2 regions of the Streptomyces sp. NPDC107538 genome follow, and region 2 is predicted to be linked to the other one. Evidence: riboswitches for the same ligand, from Rfam matches in the RefSeq annotation. Region 2 holds a riboswitch; the other holds the start of a gene.
The links. Region 2 has a riboswitch for glycine ahead of gcvT (glycine cleavage system aminomethyltransferase GcvT). Riboswitches for the same ligand answer to the same signal wherever they lie in the genome.

Region 1 (5,363 bases), on a different contig from region 2:
GCCACGAGCCCGCCGGGGCCGGTGTACAGCACCGGGTAGTGCGGCTCCAGCCGCTTGGCGATGTAGTTGGCGCTGAGCACCGCCACCTGCGTGGCCCGCTTGAGCCCCTCACCGCCCATGAGCCGGACGTACGCCCAGGAGATCGGCAGGATGCCCGCCGACCCCCAGGGCGCCGCCGAGATCGGGCCCACGCCCGTCTCCGGACCGGCCGCGGGCTGCAGCGGGTGGTTGGGCAGGTACGGCGCCAGGTGCTCGCGCACCCCCACCGGACCGACGCCCGGCCCACCCCCGCCGTGCGGGATGCAGAACGTCTTGTGCAGGTTGAGGTGCGAGACGTCACCACCGAAGTGCCCCGGCTTGGCGAGCCCCACCAGCGCGTTGAGGTTGGCGCCGTCGACGTACACCTGACCGCCCGCGTCGTGCACCTGCGCGCAGATGTCGGCCACATGCTCCTCGAACACCCCGTGCGTGGACGGGTAGGTGATCATCAGCACGGACAACTCGTCGCGGTACTGCTCGATCTTCGCCCGCAGATCCTCGACGTCGATCTCACCGTCCTCGGCGGTCTTCACGACGACGACCTTCATGCCTGCCATTACGGCGCTCGCGGCGTTGGTGCCGTGCGCGGAGGACGGGATGAGGCACACGACCCGCTGCTCGTCCCCGTTGGCCCGGTGGTAACCACGTACGGCCAGCAGCCCGGCCAGCTCACCCTGCGAGCCCGCGTTCGGCTGCAACGACACCTTGTCGTACCCGGTGGCCTCCGCGAGCCGCTCCTCCAGCTCCCGGATGAGCGTCAGATACCCCTGCGCCTGCCCGGCGGGCGCGAACGGGTGCAGCTGCCCGAACTCCGGCCAGGTCACCGGCTCCATCTCGGTGGTCGCGTTGAGCTTCATCGTGCAGGAGCCCAGCGGGATCATGCCCCGGTCCAGCGCGTAGTCCCGGTCGGCGAGCCGGCGCAGATAGCGCAGCATCGCGGTCTCGGAGCGGTACTCGTGGAACACCGGGTGCGTGAGGTAGTCGTCCGACCTCAGCAGCCCCTCGGGCAGCGTGTCCTCGGCCGCGGCGTCGAGGGCCTCGACGTCCCCCTCCACCCCGAACGCGGTCCATACGGCGCCCAGCTGGGCCCGGGTGGTGGTCTCGTCGCAGGAGATCGACACCAGGTCGGCGTCCACCAGGTGCAGGTTCACGCCATGTTCGCGGGCGGCGGCCACGACCTCACCGGCCCGTCCCGGCACCCGCACGGTGAGCGTGTCGAAGTACGCCCCGTGTACGACCTCGATCCCACCGGCGGTGAGCCCCGCGGCGAGCACCGTGGCGTAGCGGTGCGTACGCCGGGCGATGGTCCGCAGCCCCTCGGGTCCGTGGTAGACGGCGTACATCCCGGCCATCACGGCGAGCAGCACCTGTGCCGTACAGATGTTGCTGGTCGCCTTCTCCCGGCGGATGTGCTGCTCCCGCGTCTGCAGGGCGAGCCGGTACGCCTTGTGCCCGTCCGCGTCCACGGAGACGCCCACGAGCCGCCCGGGCAGGCTGCGCGCGAACTTCTCCTGTACGGCCATGTAGCCCGCGTGCGGCCCGCCGAAGCCCATCGGCACACCGAACCGCTGCGTCGTCCCCACCGCGATGTCGGCCCCCAGCTCACCGGGCGAGACCAGCAGCGTCAGGGCCAGCAGATCGGCGGCGACGGTGACGAGCGCACCGAGCTCGTGCGCCTGCTCGACGACCGGCTTCAGATCACGTACGACACCGGAGGCGCCCGGGTACTGCAGCAGCACCCCGTTGATCTCACGGGAGGCGATCTCGGCCGGAATCCCCTGGCTGAGGTCGGCCACGACGACCTCGACGCCGGTCGGCTCGGCACGGGTCTCGATCACGGCGATCGTCTGCGGCAGCGCGTCCGCGTCGACGAGGAACAGCCCCTTCTTGTTCTTCCCCATGCGCCGGGACAACGCCATGGCCTCGGCGGCGGCGGTCCCCTCGTCCAGCAGCGAGGCCCCGGAGGTGGGCAGCCCGGTCAGCTCGGCGACGACGGTCTGGAAGTTGAGCAGCGCCTCCAGCCGTCCCTGGGAGATCTCGGGCTGGTACGGCGTGTAGGCGGTGTACCAGGCCGGGTTCTCCATCACGTTGCGCAGGATGACGGGCGGTGTGAACGTCCCGTAGTACCCGAGCCCGATCATGGAACCCAGCACCTGGTTGCGGTCCGCGAGCGAACGCAGCTCGGCGAGGACCTCGGCCTCGGTGCGCGCGCCCGGCAGATCCAGCGCCTCGGCGTTCTTGATCACATCCGGGACCGCGGCCGCCGTCAGCTCGTCGAGCGAGCCGTACCCGACATGCGCGAGCATCTTGGCCCGGGCCTCGACGTCGGGGCCGATGTGGCGCCGCTCGAAGGGGATTCCCTGTTCGAGTTCGGAGAGCGGAATGCGATGGGCGGTCATTACGGAGGCCTCCTGGTCTGACACGACCTTCGAGGGGCACCACGGCACAGGTGCCCGAACGGCCTCCCCCTCTGTCATCTCGACCTGAGAGCTTCACCGGTCCAGGTACGGACCGGCTTTCACCGTCGGTGAGAGCGGAAGCCGTGACACCCGCTCTGCTTTCCAGAGTGACCTCGTCCGTGCGGTACGTGAGCCTGAGAGATTCCGGGGAGGAGTTGCTCCTTCGGCGCCTCCGGATGGTGTCCGGAGGACTCTCCCGCACGGGGTCGACAGCCGCTGCCAGCGTATCAGCGCGGTCGACGCACGGGTCTTCGAGTGGCCGCCGCCCCCGATGTGGCTTTTCGTAGGGATGAGACACGATGCGCCACCCCTTTGCGACCACATGGAGGGCCCGTGCAGACCGACATCGATCCGCGCAATCTGATCGGCCGCAAGGCGTTCGACCGCAAAGGCAGCAAGATCGGCACCGTGGACGAGGTCTACCTCGACGACGCGACCGGCGTCCCCGAGTGGGCCGCGATACGCATGGGCCTCTTCGGCCGCGACGCCTTCGTCCCCCTGGAGCCCAGCGAACTCGTCGAAGGCACCCTCCACGTCCCCTTCGACCGCGCCCTCATCAAGGACGCCCCCGACTTCGGCGTGGGCCGCCACCTCTCCCCCGAACAAGAACTCCAGCTCTACCACCACTACGGCCTCGACATAGCCCCGCCCCCACCCGTGGACCACGACTTCGGCCACGTGGCAGGCCAGGACGACGCCTGACCCGAAAATCGAGGCTGGCCCCGACGCCTCCGGCCCGCAGGACCGTGTTTTTCAGGGGCGCGGGGAACTGCGCGAGAACCCCCACACACCCGCAGCCGACCACCCTCGTCACCCCCACCCCCACCCCCCGACCCCGGCGGCCTCAGCCCCGCACCAACGGCAACGGCTCCGCCGGCTCCAGCCCCGGGTCATCGGTCCGGAAGGTCCGTACACGCCCGGGCCCCAAGTCGTCCGGCCTCTCGAACCGCACGGTCACCCGCCCCAGCCCACTCCCCTGCACCCACCCGTGCCCGTACTCGACATGCCGCACGTCATGCCCGGCCCGCCACTGCCGCTCGGCCCCCGCGCTCATCTCCGCCACAGGCACCTCCGCGGCCACCGCCTCCTCCTCCACGAACTCCGGCTCCCCCGCCGCCTGCGCGAACAGGTCCTCCTGCGTGTAGTCGGCGAGCCCACTGACCCCCACCCCGAGCAACCGCACCCCACCCGTCGTGTCCACGGACTCCAGCAACCGCCCGGCGGCCTCCCGCACCACCGCGGGATCGTCCGTGGGCCCCCGCAGGGTCTCGGACCGGGTCAGCGTCGAGAAGTCGTAGCGCCGCACCTTCAGCACGATCGTCCGCCCCGACAGCCCGGCCTCCCGCAACCTGCGCACACACCGGTCCGCGAGCCGCTGCACCTCCATCCGCACCCGCACCCGGTCGTGGATGTCCACGTCGTACGTGTCCTCCACCGACACCGACTTCGTGTCCCGCTCGGCCACCACCGCCCGGTCGTCCCGCGCCAGCGCCATCGCGTACAGCCCGTGCCCATGGGCCTTCCCCAGCAGCCGTACGGCCTCGTCCTCCCCCGCCTCCACGATCTCCTCGACCGTGGTGATCCCCGCCCGCCGCAGATGATCGCCGGTCGCCGGCCCCACTCCCGGCAGGATCCGCACGGACATCGGCCCCAGCAGCTCCCGCTCGGTCCCCGGCTCGATCAGCACCAGCCCGTCCGGCTTGGCCTGCTCGGAGGCGATCTTCGCGAGCATCTTGGAGGCCGCGAGCCCCACGGACCCGGTCAGCGCGGTCACCGCCCGGATGTCCGCCCGCAACCGCACCCCCACCAGCCGCGCCGACGCCTCGTCCGAGGCCGCGCCCCCGGCCTCCAGGTCCACGAACGCCTCGTCCAGGCTCAGGGGCTCTACGAGCGGCGACAGATCACGCAACAGCCCCATGACCTGATCACTGATCGCCCGGTAGAACGAGAAGCGCGGCGTGAGATACGCGGCGTTGGGCGCGAGCCGGCGCGCCTGCGCCATCGGCATCGCCGAGTGCACCCCGAAGGCCCGCGCCTCGTACGAGGCGGTCGCGACCACCCCACGCGGCCCGAGCCCGCCCACCACAACGGCTTTCCCCCGCAGACTCGGCTTGGAGGCCTGCTCCGCCGAGGCGTAGAAGGCGTCCATGTCGAGATGCAGGATCGTGGGCGCGGTTCTCACATCTCCGATGCTGCCCTACACCACTGACAATGCCCCGTACCGCTCAGCCGCTGCGGGGAGGGGCGCTCCTCTCGGCGCGGTGGGGAGGGAGCTCGACCGCGGCCCGACCGCTCAGACCGCCCGGTTCCGCCGCCGCGCCAGCTCGTCCGACGGGTTGTGGCCCATGAGCGTCTCCCCCGTGTCGACCCGCTCCCCGTGCAGCTGGGAGAGAGCGCTTTCCACGTCACGCCAGACCACCCCGACGGCGATCCCGAAGACCCCCTGGCCGCCCTGAAGCAGGGCATGGACCTCGTCGGGCGAGGTGCACTCGTAGACCGTCGCCCCGTCGCTCATCAGCGTCATCCGCTCCAGATCACTGAAGCCCCGCTCCCGCAGGTGCTGGACGGCGGTGCGGATGTTCTGGAGCGAGACCCCGGTGTCGAGGAACCGTTTCACGATCTTCAGGACGACGACGTCCCGGAAGCTGTAGAGCCGCTGCGTCCCCGACCCCTGGGCGGACCGCACACTCGGCTCCACGAGACCGGTACGGGCCCAGTAGTCGAGCTGGCGGTAGGTGATCCCGGCGGCCGCGCACGCGGTGGGGCCGCGGTAGCCGACGTGCTCGTGCGGCTCGGGCGTCGCTTCCGCGCCGTCCTGCACGGCCGCGGGTCGCTGTGGAACGTGACCGGCCGCGCTGCCGTGAT
Region 2 (5,363 bases):
TCATGGCCTGAATTCTCCTGTACGCGGGGGAGTGCTGATGAAGGGGGGACTGCTGAGACCGCTGATGAGCAGCGGAAAGGTGCGCGGGGTCACGCCCGGGGCGGACGACCTCGCGCCCAGTGTCTACTTCTGGCGCTTGTAGAACGGCAGCGCCACGACCTCGTACGGTTCGTGGCTGCCCCGGATGTCCACACCCACACCGGTGGTGCCCGGCGCGGCGTGCGTGGCGTCGACGTACGCCATGGCGATGGGCTTCCCCAGGGTCGGGGAGGGCGCCCCGGAGGTGACCTCTCCGACGACCTCGCCACCGGCGACGACCGGGTACCCGGCGCGCGGCACCCGGCGGCCCTCGGCGACGAGGCCGACGAGGACGCGCGGCGGGGCGGTCTCCGCCTTCTCGGCGGCCTCGGCCAGCGCCGTACGCCCGACGAAGTCGCCCTCCTTCTCGAACTTCACGACCCGCCCGAGCCCGGCGTCGAAGGGCGTCAGCGAGGTGGACAGCTCATGCCCGTACAGCGGCATCCCCGCCTCCAGGCGCAGCGTGTCCCGGCAGGACAGCCCGCAGGGCACCAGGCCGACGCCCTCGCCCGCCTTGGTCAGTGCCTGCCACAGCTCGACGGCGTGCTCCGGCTTCACGAACAGCTCGAAGCCGTCCTCGCCGGTGTACCCGGTGCGCGCGATCAGCGCCGGGACCCCGGCGACCGTGCCGGGCAGCCCCGCGTAGTACTTCAGGCCGTCGAGGTCGGCGTCGGTGAGGGACCTGAGGATCCCGGGTGACTCCGGGCCCTGGACGGCGAGCAGCGCGTACGCGTCGCGGTCGTCGCGCACCTCGGCGTCGAAGCCGGCGGAGCGCTCCACGAGCGCGTCCAGCACCACCTGGGCGTTGGAGGCGTTCGCGACGACCAGGTAGGTCGAGGAACCGGCCTCGGTGTCGTCCAGCCGGTAGAGGATCAGGTCGTCGAGGATGCCGCCGTCCTCGCGGCAGATCATGGTGTAGCGGGCCCGGCCGACGCCGACGCTCCCGATGTTCCCCACGAGGGCGTGGTCCAAGAGGGCCGCGGCCCCCGGTCCGGTCACCGTGATCTCGCCCATGTGGGAGAGGTCGAAGAGTCCGGCCCGCGTACGGACGGCGATGTGCTCGTCGCGCTCGGAGCCGTAGCGCAGGGGCATGTCCCAGCCGGCGAAGTCGGTCATCGTCGCGCCGAGCGAGCGATGCAGGGCGTCGAGCGCGGTCAGGCGGGGTTCACTGCTCATCGGACGGTTGTCTCCCAAGGCATGACGGGCGAGGTCGATCCTCCCCATCTGTCATCGGAACCTGAGAGGTTCGCCATGACCGCGGGGGACATGACTTGCACCTTGGGTGGGGCCACCGGAGGGGCGGCCCGCTTTTCAGATGTGCCTCGCCCGCGCGGTAACGGGGCCTGAGAGATTCAAGGGAGGGACTTGCTCCTTCGGCGCCCCAGCGAAGTGCTGCTGGGAACTCTCCCGCGCGGATTCAAGCGGCCGGTATGCAGTTGGCGCGGACATCATCGCACGCATCGACGTGGGGCGGCAGGGGGAGCTTTCAAGGCAGACACGGCGGTCCGTAGCACTCTTGTGGCAATACGAGGACTGAACCAGGAGGGATCGGGCATTACCTTCTCTTTACAGTCTGTGGGGATGGGACCTCCATACCCCTGGGGAGGACGGTCACGGTGAACAGGACCACGGCGTATGCGACGACGTCGGGCATCGCGATGCCCAAGCAGCCCGTCGCACCGGTCGGTGAGGCGTGCGGCCCGTTCCCGAGGGCGGTCGTCCGGGACCTCAGGGAGCGTGCCGGGCGCAGCCCGCACGGACTGTCCTTCGGCCCGGAGGACCTGGTGGTGGTCACCGGGCTCCCCGGCAGCGGCAAGTCGACCCTGATGCGACGGGCCGTGCCCGGCGTCCGGATCGACTCCCAGGACACCCGCGACCGCTTCGACGCGCGCTTCGCCCGCCACCTGCCGTACGCGGCCTACCGGCCCTTCGTGCGCCTCGCGCACTACGCGGGGCTGCGGCGCGCTCTCCGCTCGGGGGAGGGCGTCGTCGTCCACGACTGCGGGGCGCAGGCGTGGGTCCGCAGCTGGCTCGCGCGCGAGGCCCGCCGGCGCGGCGGCACCCTGCACCTGCTGCTGCTGGACGTCACGCCCGGGGAGGCGCGGGACGGACAGCGGGAGCGCGGGCGGGGGGTGTCACGGTACGCGTTCGCCCGGCACCGGGGTGCGATGACCCGGCTGCTGCGGGCCGTGGAGAAGGGGAGGCTGCCCCAGGGGTGCGGGGCCGCGGTGATCATCGACCGTGCCGCCGCGGACGTCCTGAAGCGGATCGACTTCGTGGGGTGAGCCCTGGAGGGGCGCGCTCCCGGGCCGGAAGCAATTAAGGTGCAGCTACAACAGCATCACGGAGCAAAGCGGTAGGCAGCAGATGGACTTCCCGGCGGACTTTCCGGCACAGGCGTATCCCCATGGGCACGGCGGGTGGCCCGGCAACGAGCTGGAGGAGGTGCTGTCCGCCTCGCTCGGGGTGCCCCAGGCCGGGGCCCGGATCGTGGAGGTGCTGGCCCGCAGCTTCGTCTGGGTGCCGCTGCCGGAGGGCGGCGGGCCGCGGAGCGGTCAGCTGGACCTGCCGACCATGGAGTTCGACGGGCAGGCGTACGTACCGGTCTTCAGCTCCGAGGAGCAGTTCCGCCAGGTCGTCGGCAACCACATGTCGTACACGATCGCCCCGGCCGTTGAGTTCGCGCGCGGGCTGCCCCCGCAGATCGGCCTCGCCCTCAACCCGGACGGTGTCGTGGGCATCCCGCTGCCGCCGCCTGCCGTGGCCGAACTGTGCCGGGCCGGGCGCACCCCGCTCGACGGCTCGGCGAACGGCGCCCGGGTCCGGCTCCACGAACCGGACTGGCAGGACGACCCCGTCGACTTCCTCGCCGCCGCGTCCGCCGAGTTCGCCGCCACCGGAGCCGTCCTCTCCGCCCGCCGCTGCCTCGCCACCATCGAGACCGCCGACCCCGTCATGTTCATCGGCGTCGACCTGGTCTCCTGGGAGGCCGACCGCGCCCTCCCCCTGGCCGCCCTCGGCCGAGCCCTCGCCAAGGCCCCCGTCCCCTGGCCCGTCAACATGGTCTTCCTGGACGTGGCCCAGGACCCGGTGGGCGACTGGCTCCGCGAAAAGGTCCGCCCCTTCTACCAACAGGGCTACTGACCAGCGCGCCTGTCCGGTGTCCGTAACCCCCGAGCCCCGACTGGCTCAACCTGTCCACCACCTAAGCTGTTCCCAAAACCAAGGTCCAACACCGAAGGGCGGCCAAACGTGAGCGGCAGCGGCCACGTCGAGCACATGCTGCGCCAGGTGACCCCCGGGCGTTACGACGCCTACGAGGCGCTGCTGCGTGCCCTCGCCACCCCCGCCTCCGGCCAGATCTGGATGCTGCTCTGGCACGGCCAGGCCGGCTCCCCGGACGCCCAGTACGGGAACATGGAGGTCGACGGCTTCAACTACGCCCCCTGCGTCACCTCCGCCCAGGAACTCTCCGCCAGTGGCTGGAACCGCAGTTACGAGGTGGTCGACGGCCTCGACGTGGCCCGCACCCTCTACCCCGACCACTACGGCCTCTGGCTCAACCCGCACGCGCCGGGCGGCGGCGTCGGCATCCCCTGGCTCGATCTGCGCCGGATCGCCACCGGCCTGGAGCGGCAGCCCGCGGGCCCGCTGCGGCTCTCCGACCCGGGCATCGAGATCCCGCAGTTCTACGCCCTGCTCACGCAGAACGCCCACCGCACCCCCGCCGTGCGCTCGCTGCGCCGCGCCTGGGTGCAGCCCGCGCTCGGCGCGCCGTATCTGGCCATCGGCCTCGACGTGTACGACACCTCACCGCCCGCCGTGGACTCGGTGCGCGCGATGATGCAGCAGTCCATCGGCGCGGTCCCGGACGGCCTGCCCGTCTCCACGGTCGCCATGTCCGACGAGTACGACCCGGTCGCCATGTGGCTGCGGGCCGGCGCCCGCCCCTTCTACGACCGCGAGGCCCACGCCGCCCCCGCCCAGGCCCCGGCGGCGGGCGGGTACGGCTACCCCGGCGGCTACTGAGCCGCACGGGGGCGGTTTCCACCGCTCAACAGAGCGTCACGTCCGCATAGCGGAACCCTGCTGGCCACATCACGGTTGCGCATACTTTCGTCGCCAAGTCTGGTGCCTGATCGCGCGACCGTTGAAGACTCCCCCAGAGCGATGGGGGGATCCGGCGAACACGCTGTTCATGCGGTGAAGTTCGGTGCCGTACCTCCTCTCGTACCCATCAGTAGTCACAGAGCAAGAGAGCAGCAGTGGTGACGGACCGCACCGCAGACCCGGGCGGCCGCACGGCACAGTCGGCAACCACCGGCACGGGCAAGCACGAGGGACGATGACCGCACCCATTGAGACGACCGGATCGCAGGCCGAGGCACAGCCCGAAGCCGTGCTGCAGGGCGTCGAGGCGAAGAAGATCGAGGGCCGTTCGCTCGGCCAGATCGCCTGGACCCGCTTCAAGCGCGACAAGGTGGCGGTGGCCGGCGGAGTCGTCGTCGTCCTGCTGATCCTGATCGCGGCGCTCTCCAGGCCGCTGCAGGCGATGCTGGGGCTCGACCCCAACGCCTTCAACCAGGACCTGATCGACCCCAACACCTCCCTGCCCAAGGGCGACTTCGGCGGGATGAGCTGGGACCATCCGCTCGGTGTCGAGCCGAAGTTCGGCCGCGACATCCTCGCCCGCATCCTGGAGGGCTCCTGGGTCTCCCTGGTGGTGGCCTTCGGTGCGACGCTCCTGTCCAACGCCATCGGTGTGGTGCTCGGCCTGGTCGCCGGCTACTACGGCGGCCGGGTGGACACGGTCGTCAGCCGGCTGATGGACACCTTCCTGGCGTTCCCGCTGCTGCTGTTCGCGATCGCCATCTCCGCGACGCTGCAGGGCGGTGCCTTCGGTCTCGAAGGGCTGCCGCTGCACATCACGGTGCTGATCTTCGTGATCGGTTTCTTCAACTGGCCGTACATGGGACGCATCGTGCGCGGTCAGACCCTGGCCCTGCGCGAGCGCGAGTTCATCGACGCCTCGCGGGGCATGGGGGCCGGCGGCCCGTACGTCCTGTTCAAGGAACTGCTGCCCAACCTCGTCGCGCCGATCATCGTCTACTCGACGCTGCTCATCCCGACGAACATCATCTTCGAGGCGTCGCTGAGCTTCCTCGGCGTCGGTATCCAGCCGCCGCAGGCCTCCTGGGGCGGCATGCTCAACCAGGCGGTCGACTTCTTCGAGGTCGACCCGCAGTACATGATCGTTCCCGGCCTCGCGATCTTCATCACGGTGC

Region 1: it holds a riboswitch for glycine, as region 2 does, so the genes downstream of both, gcvP (aminomethyl-transferring glycine dehydrogenase) here and gcvT (glycine cleavage system aminomethyltransferase GcvT) in region 2, are expected to answer to the same signal.

Annotation. Positions count from the first base shown of each region.
Region 1 is NZ_JBVKAY010000019.1:138,812-144,174, forward strand. Features, by position in the region: gene gcvP (aminomethyl-transferring glycine dehydrogenase) at 1-2,438, opposite strand, end outside; glycine riboswitch at 2,611-2,707, opposite strand; gene ACZ7MG_RS39555 (PRC-barrel domain-containing protein) at 2,832-3,200, shown strand; gene ACZ7MG_RS39560 (DNA polymerase IV) at 3,343-4,680, opposite strand; gene ACZ7MG_RS39565 (MerR family transcriptional regulator) at 4,792-5,363, opposite strand, start outside.
Region 2 is NZ_JBVKAY010000020.1:58,196-63,558, reverse strand. Features, by position in the region: gene gcvH (glycine cleavage system protein GcvH) at 1-4, opposite strand, end outside; gene gcvT (glycine cleavage system aminomethyltransferase GcvT) at 124-1,254, opposite strand; glycine riboswitch at 1,293-1,399, opposite strand; glycine riboswitch at 1,400-1,498, opposite strand; gene ACZ7MG_RS39855 (AAA family ATPase) at 1,695-2,363, shown strand; gene ACZ7MG_RS39850 (enhanced serine sensitivity protein SseB) at 2,446-3,222, shown strand; gene ACZ7MG_RS39845 (enhanced serine sensitivity protein SseB C-terminal domain-containing protein) at 3,358-4,107, shown strand; gene ACZ7MG_RS39840 (ABC transporter permease) at 4,424-5,363, shown strand, end outside.